Regions from separate parts of the Enterobacter sp. fkY84-1 genome, predicted to be linked through region 1. Evidence: riboswitches for the same ligand, from Rfam matches in the RefSeq annotation. Region 1 holds a riboswitch; the other holds the start of a gene.

What was found. Region 1 has a riboswitch for thiamine pyrophosphate ahead of thiC (phosphomethylpyrimidine synthase ThiC). Riboswitches for the same ligand answer to the same signal wherever they lie in the genome.
Region 2: linked by a shared signal. The riboswitch ahead of thiB (thiamine ABC transporter substrate binding subunit) and the one ahead of thiC (phosphomethylpyrimidine synthase ThiC) in region 1 are both predicted to bind thiamine pyrophosphate.

What each region holds. Positions count from the first base shown of each region.
Region 1 covers NZ_CP169393.1:223,059-226,463, forward strand. The annotation lists gene thiC (phosphomethylpyrimidine synthase ThiC) at 1-1,327, opposite strand, end outside; TPP riboswitch at 1,407-1,515, opposite strand; gene ACEPLT_RS01035 (Rsd/AlgQ family anti-sigma factor) at 1,570-2,055, opposite strand; gene nudC (NAD(+) diphosphatase) at 2,151-2,924, shown strand; gene hemE (uroporphyrinogen decarboxylase) at 2,963-3,405, shown strand, end outside.
Region 2 covers NZ_CP169393.1:733,659-737,063, reverse strand. The annotation lists gene sgrR (HTH-type transcriptional regulator SgrR) at 1-1,203, shown strand, start outside; TPP riboswitch at 1,240-1,340, shown strand; gene thiB (thiamine ABC transporter substrate binding subunit) at 1,372-2,355, shown strand; gene thiP (thiamine/thiamine pyrophosphate ABC transporter permease ThiP) at 2,331-3,405, shown strand, end outside.

The sequences.
Region 1 (3,405 bases):
TCATCTGCATCGGCACGTGTCCCGGGCCTTCAATCATCACCTGCACGTCATACTCCCAGGCGATTTTGGTCAGCTCGCCCAGCGTGTGCAGCTCGGCAAACTGTGCTTCGTCGTTAGCGTCGCGGATGGAGCCCGGGCGCAGGCCGTCGCCCAGCGACAGAGAGACATCGTACGCGGCGCAGATTTCGCAGATCTCGCGGAAGTGTTCGTAAAGGAAGTTCTCCTGGTGATGGGAGAGGCACCACTTCGCCATGATCGAACCGCCGCGCGAGACGATGCCGGTCAGACGCTTCGCGGTCATCGGCACGTAGCGCAGCAGCACGCCCGCGTGAATGGTGAAGTAGTCCACGCCCTGTTCCGCCTGCTCCAGCAGCGTGTCGCGGAACGCTTCCCAGGTAAGGTTTTCGGCGATGCCGTTGACCTTCTCCAGCGCCTGATAAATCGGGACGGTGCCAATCGGAACCGGGCTGTTACGCAGGATCCATTCGCGGGTTTCGTGAATATAGCGGCCGGTGGAGAGATCCATTACCGTGTCCGCGCCCCAGCGCGTTGACCAGACAAGCTTTTCAACCTCTTCTTCGATGGAGGAGGTGACGGCCGAGTTACCGATGTTAGCGTTGACCTTCACCAGGAAGTTGCGGCCGATAATCATCGGCTCGGATTCCGGGTGGTTAATATTGGCGGGGATGATCGCGCGGCCTGCGGCCACTTCGTCACGCACAAACTCCGGCGTGATGTTCTCCGGCAGGCGTGCGCCAAAGCCTTCGCCCGGGTGCTGGTAGCGCAGCACTTCGCTGCGGATACGCTCGCGGCCCATGTTCTCGCGGATGGCGATGAACTCCATCTCCGGCGTGACGATCCCCTGGCGGGCGTAGTGCAGCTGCGTCACGCATTTGCCCGCTCTGGCGCGTTTTGGCGTCAGCAGGCCGGTAAAGCGCAGCGCGTCCAGACCGTCGTCGGCCAGGCGTTCTTTGGTGTATGCAGAACTGCGTACGCTCAGTTCTTCGCAGTCGTTACGCGCCTCTATCCACGGCTGGCGCAGCTTTGCCAGACCCTGCTGGACGTTGATAGCCACATCAGGATCGCCGTACGGGCCGGAGGTGTCATACACCGGCACGGCTTCGTTGTCTTCATACTGCGGATTCTCTTTGCTGCCGCCGATAAGCGTCGGGCTGAGCTGGATTTCGCGCATCGGGACGCGGATATCGGCCTGCGAGCCGGAAATGTAGATGCGTTTCGAGTTCGGGAAAGCGGTGCCTTCCAGGGTGTCGATGAAGTGTTGGGCCTGTGCACGCTGTTCGCGGCGGGTCAGTTTTGCAGTAGACATAGCTCATTCCAAAAGTGAAGGACATGGCTTGTCAGACGACGGATGAAGCAAGAGAGGATCGCCCGGGGGGCGATACAACAGCAGTGTGACTCTTGTTCCCTTCGCAGGTATTAGCCTGATCAGGTTCCGCGGATCCCGAATTAACGGTCTCAGCCCGGCTTTCGCTCTGGGCACTCCGACAAGATAAATCCCCCTCGTGAGAGGGGCGAATGGTTGTAAATTACTCGTTAACGATTAAGAACTCAAGCCGGGCGCGCGATGTTATCTTCGGGGCTGGCGTCCAGGACGAGGCTAATCAGCTTATCTTCCAGCGTGAATCGCTCTTCCAGCGCTTCGCCAAGGTCGGAAAGCGCCTGCTGGAACTCAAGATAGTTATCGTGATCGATGGCGTTCTCAAGCGTGGAATCGTAGTAATCCATGATCTGCTGGGTGTTGGCTTCCAGCAGCGGACAAAGCTTGCTGGCCGCTAAATACGGCGTTGTCCCTTCCATTTCGCGGATAATGCGTTCATAAATATTGAAATGGCCGTCGGACAGATAGTCGACCAGGCTCTGACAAAAATCATCTAGCGCTTTTTCATTCAGCCGCATAAACGATTCTTTGCCAGGCTTAAGACCGACCAGATTGTAATAAGCCACGAGTAGATGCTTGCGCACATGTAGCCAGCGATCCACCAGTTTGTTACTTCCTCTAACGCGCTCAGTCAGGCTTTCTAGCTGGTTTAACATGGTCGACTCCGCAAAGTGTAGGATTGAATCTGCTCATCCAGAATGTAACCACAATGCTAACAACATGTCAGTGAAGCGAAGGTAGTGCAATAGATATGGATCGTATTATTGAAAAATCAGATCTGGGTTGGTGGATCGTCAGTCACGAACAAAAATTATGGTTGCCCGGTGGAGAGCTGCCCTACGGTGCGGCGGAAACGTTCGATCTCGTGGGCCAGCCTGCGCTGAAGATCGGCGAGTGGCAGGGTGAACCCGTGTGGTTGATCCAACAATCGCGTCGTCAGGATATGGGATCCGTTCGCCAGGTGTTGGATCTGGACGTAGGCCTGTTCCAGCTGGCGGGGCGGGGCGTGCAGCTGGCGGAGTTTTACCGCTCGCACAAATACTGCGGCTATTGCGGCCATACCATGCACCCGAGTAAAACCGAGTGGGCGATGCTCTGCAGCCACTGCCGCGAACGTTATTACCCACAAATTGCGCCGTGCATTATCGTCGCTATCCGTCGGGATGACTCTATTTTGCTTGCACAGCATACCCGCCATCGCAACGGCATTCATACCGTGCTGGCCGGGTTCGTCGAAGTGGGCGAAACGCTGGAGCAGGCAGTGGCGCGCGAGGTGATGGAAGAGAGCGGAATCAAAGTGAAGAACCTGCGCTACGTCACCTCCCAGCCGTGGCCGTTCCCGCAGTCGCTGATGACGGCCTTTATGGCCGACTATGACAGCGGCGAGATCGTTATCGATCAGAAAGAGCTGCTGGATGCGAACTGGTATCGCTATGACGATCTACCGCTGCTCCCCCCACCGGGTACCGTGGCGCGTCGGCTGATAGAAGATACCGTAGCGATGTGTCGGGCCGAGTATGAGTAGTGTTACACTGAGGCCATGACGCTTAAGGAACTGCAAAAATGACCGAACTGAAGAACGATCGTTATCTGCGTGCGCTGCTGCGCCAGCCCGTTGATGTCACCCCGGTGTGGATGATGCGCCAGGCGGGACGCTATCTGCCAGAGTACAAAGCCACGCGCGCGCAGGCGGGCGATTTTATGTCGCTGTGCAAAAACGCCGAGCTGGCCTGTGAAGTGACGCTCCAGCCGCTGCGCCGCTTCCCGCTGGATGCTGCGATCCTCTTCTCGGATATTCTGACCATTCCGGATGCGATGGGCCTTGGCCTGTACTTCGAAACCGGTGAAGGCCCGCGTTTTACCTCTCCGATCAGAAGCAAAGCCGACGTGGACAAGCTGCCGATCCCCGATCCGGAAGGCGAGCTGGGCTACGTGATGAACGCCGTGCGCACCATTCGCCGCGAGCTGAAAGGGGAAGTGCCGCTGATTGGCTTCTCCGGCAGCCC
Region 2 (3,405 bases), 510 kb from region 1:
AGCGGCCTGACGCGGATAAATGAGGAAAACGGGGAACTGGAGGCGGATATCGCGCACCACTGGCAACAGCTTTCCCCGCGCCACTGGCGCTTTTTCTTACGCCCCGGCATCCACTTTCACCACGGTCGCGAACTGGAGATGCACGACGTCATCGCCTCTCTGGAACGCGCCCGCAGGCTGCCGCTCTACTCGCATATTTCGCGCATCCACTCCCCCACGGCCTGGACGCTGGATATCGAGCTGGCGCAGCAGGACAAGTGGCTTCCCTGGCTGCTGGGCTATGTGCCGTCGATGATTTTGCCTGCCGAGTGGGAATCATTGAACAATTTTGCCAGCCTGCCGATTGGCACCGGGCCCTACTCCGTCTCCCGCAATAACAGCAACCAGCTGAAAATCCGCGCGTTCGATGACTACTTTGGCTATCGGGCGCTGATCGACGAAGTGAACGTGTGGGTATTGCCGGATCTCAATGAAGACCTGAGCTGCGGGCTGACGCTTGAAGGCCCCACCACCGGAGAAAAGGCCGTGGAGAGCCGCCTGGAGGAGGGCTGCTACTATCTCCTCTTTGACCGCCGCACCCACCGTGGGGCAAACCCGGCTGTCCGCAAGTGGATCAGCCACGTGCTGTCTCCTTCCAATCTTATCTACCATGCGGAAGAGCAGTACCAGACATACTGGTTCCCGGCGTACGGCCTGCTTCCGCGCTGGCACCATGCCCGACCAACGCGCTGCGACAAGCCCGCAGGGCTGGAGTCCATCACCCTGACCTACTACCGCGATCATGTTGAGCATCGTTTTATCGCGAGGATCATGACCCGACTGCTGGCAGCGGAGGGGGTCAGGCTGGACATCAGGGAAGTGGACTATGACGAATGGCACCAGGGGGAAATCGCCAGCGATATCTGGCTGAACAGCGCCAACTTCACCCTGCCGCTCGATTTTTCCCTCTTCTCGCATTTGTATGAAGTCCCGCTGATCCAGCACTGCATCGACCGGGACTGGCAGCAGGATGCCGCTCTGTGGCGTGCGGGCGAGATGAATCTTGCCGTATGGTGCCAGCAGCTGCTGGCCGAGCAGGCGATCGTCCCGCTGATCCACCACTGGCTGATGATCCAGGGCCAGCGCAGCATGCGCGGCTTGCGGATGAACACCCTGGGCTGGTTTGATTTTAAATCCGCCTGGTTTGCGCCCCCGGAGCCATAACGCTTTCGTAATATTCACCAAATCATTACAATAGCGCCGTTCTCAACGGGGTGCTGCATCACAGATGTGCGCTGAGATAATACCCGTCGAACCTGATCCGGATAACGCCGGCGAAGGGATTTGAGGCTGTCGCTCAAAATCCTTTGCCACTCAACCCTGAGGTGCAAAGTGTTAAAAAAAGTTCTCCCCCTGCTGGCGCTGTTCGCGCTGCCCGCTTTAGCCAAGCCCGTTCTGGCGGTCTACACCTACGACTCCTTCTCTGCCGACTGGGGCCCTGGTCCGGTCGTCAAAAAAGCCTTTGAAGCCGACTGCAACTGCGAGCTGAAGTTCGTGGCGCTGGAAGATGGCGTTTCGCTGCTCAACCGCCTGCGCATGGAAGGGAAAAATAGCAAAGCCGACGTGGTGCTCGGCCTGGATAACAACCTGCTGGAAGCCGCCTCGCAAACCAAACTCTTTGCCAAAAGCGGCGTCGCGGCAGAGGCCGTTAACGTGCCGGGCGGCTGGAAGAACGACACCTTTGTGCCGTTCGACTACGGCTACTTTGCTTTCGTCTACGATAAAAACAAGCTGAAAAACCCGCCGAAGAGCCTGAAAGAGCTGGTGGAAAGCGACCAGAAGTGGCGCGTGATTTACGAAGACCCGCGGACCAGCACGCCGGGCCTGGGCCTGCTGCTGTGGATGCAGAAAGTCTACGGCGATAAGGCGCCGGAAGCGTGGCAGAAGCTGGCCGCCAAAACCGTCACCGTGACCAAAGGCTGGAGCGAAGCCTATGGCCTGTTCCTGAAAGGTGAAAGCGATCTGGTGCTGAGCTACACCACCTCCCCGGCCTACCACATTATCGCCGAGAAGAAAGACAACTATGCTGCGGCTGATTTTGCGGAAGGGCACTATCTGCAGGTGGAAGTGGCCGCGCGTACCGCCGCCAGCAAACAGCCGGAGCTGGCCGAGAAGTTCCTGAAGTTTATGGTTTCACCGGCATTCCAGAACGCCATTCCAGCGGGCAACTGGATGTATCCGGTCACCAGCGTTGCGCTGCCCACTGGTTTTGAGCAGTTGACCAAGCCGAAAACCTCGCTGGAGTTTACGCCGCAGCAGGTCGCCGCGCAGCGTGCCGCATGGGTAAGTGAATGGCAACGCGCCGTCAGCCGTTAATTCCCGGCTGGTTACTCCCCGGATTGCTCGCCGCCGTCGTCATGGTGGCGGTCAGTCTGGGAGCCTTTCTTGCGCTGTGGTTTAACGCGCCGGAGAGCGACCTGCTCGCCCTCTGGCACGACAGCTACCTCTGGCACGTTATCCGGTTCTCCTTCTGGCAGGCGTCTCTTTCTGCCCTGCTGTCGGCGATCCCGGCTATTTTTCTTGCACGCGCGCTCTATCGGCGGCGTTTTCCCGGCAGGCAGGCCCTGCTGCGCCTGTGCGCCATGACGCTGATCCTGCCCGTGCTGGTAGCGGTATTTGGTATTCTGAGCGTTTACGGCCGCCAGGGCTGGCTGGCTTCGCTGTTCGGCCAGCTTGGTCTGGAATGGTCTTTCTCGCCTTACGGGCTGCAGGGTATCCTGCTGGCACACGTGTTTTTCAATATGCCGATGGCAACGCGTCTCTTTTTGCAGGCGCTGGAGAACATTCCCGGCGAGCAGCGGCAGATTGCCGCCCAGCTAGGCATGCGCGGCTGGTCGTTCTTCCGTTTTGTCGAATGGCCGTGGCTGCGCCGCCAGCTCCCGCCCGTGGCGGCATTAATCTTTATGCTCTGCTTTGCCAGCTTTGCCACCGTGCTGTCACTTGGCGGCGGGCCGCAGGCCACCACCATTGAGCTGGCGATTTACCAGGCGCTGAGTTACGACTACGATCCCGGTCGCGCCTCGCTGCTGGCGATAGTCCAGATGGCGTGCTGTCTGGTGCTGGTGCTGTTGAGCCAGCAGCTGAGTAAAGCCATTCCCGCAGGTAGTCATCAAATAACCGGCTGGCGCGATCCGCAGGACAGCCTGCACAGCCGCATCAGCGATGTTATCCTGATCGCGCTGGCGCTGCTGCTGTTGCTGCCGCCGCTGCTGGCCGTTATTGTTGACGGCCTGAACCTCAATCTTATGTCCGTCCTGCAACAGCCCGTTCTCTGGCAGGCGACCTGGACCTCGGTACGCATAGCGCTGGCTGCCGGACTGCTGTGCGTTATGCTGACCATGATGCTGCTGTGGAGCAGCCGTGAGC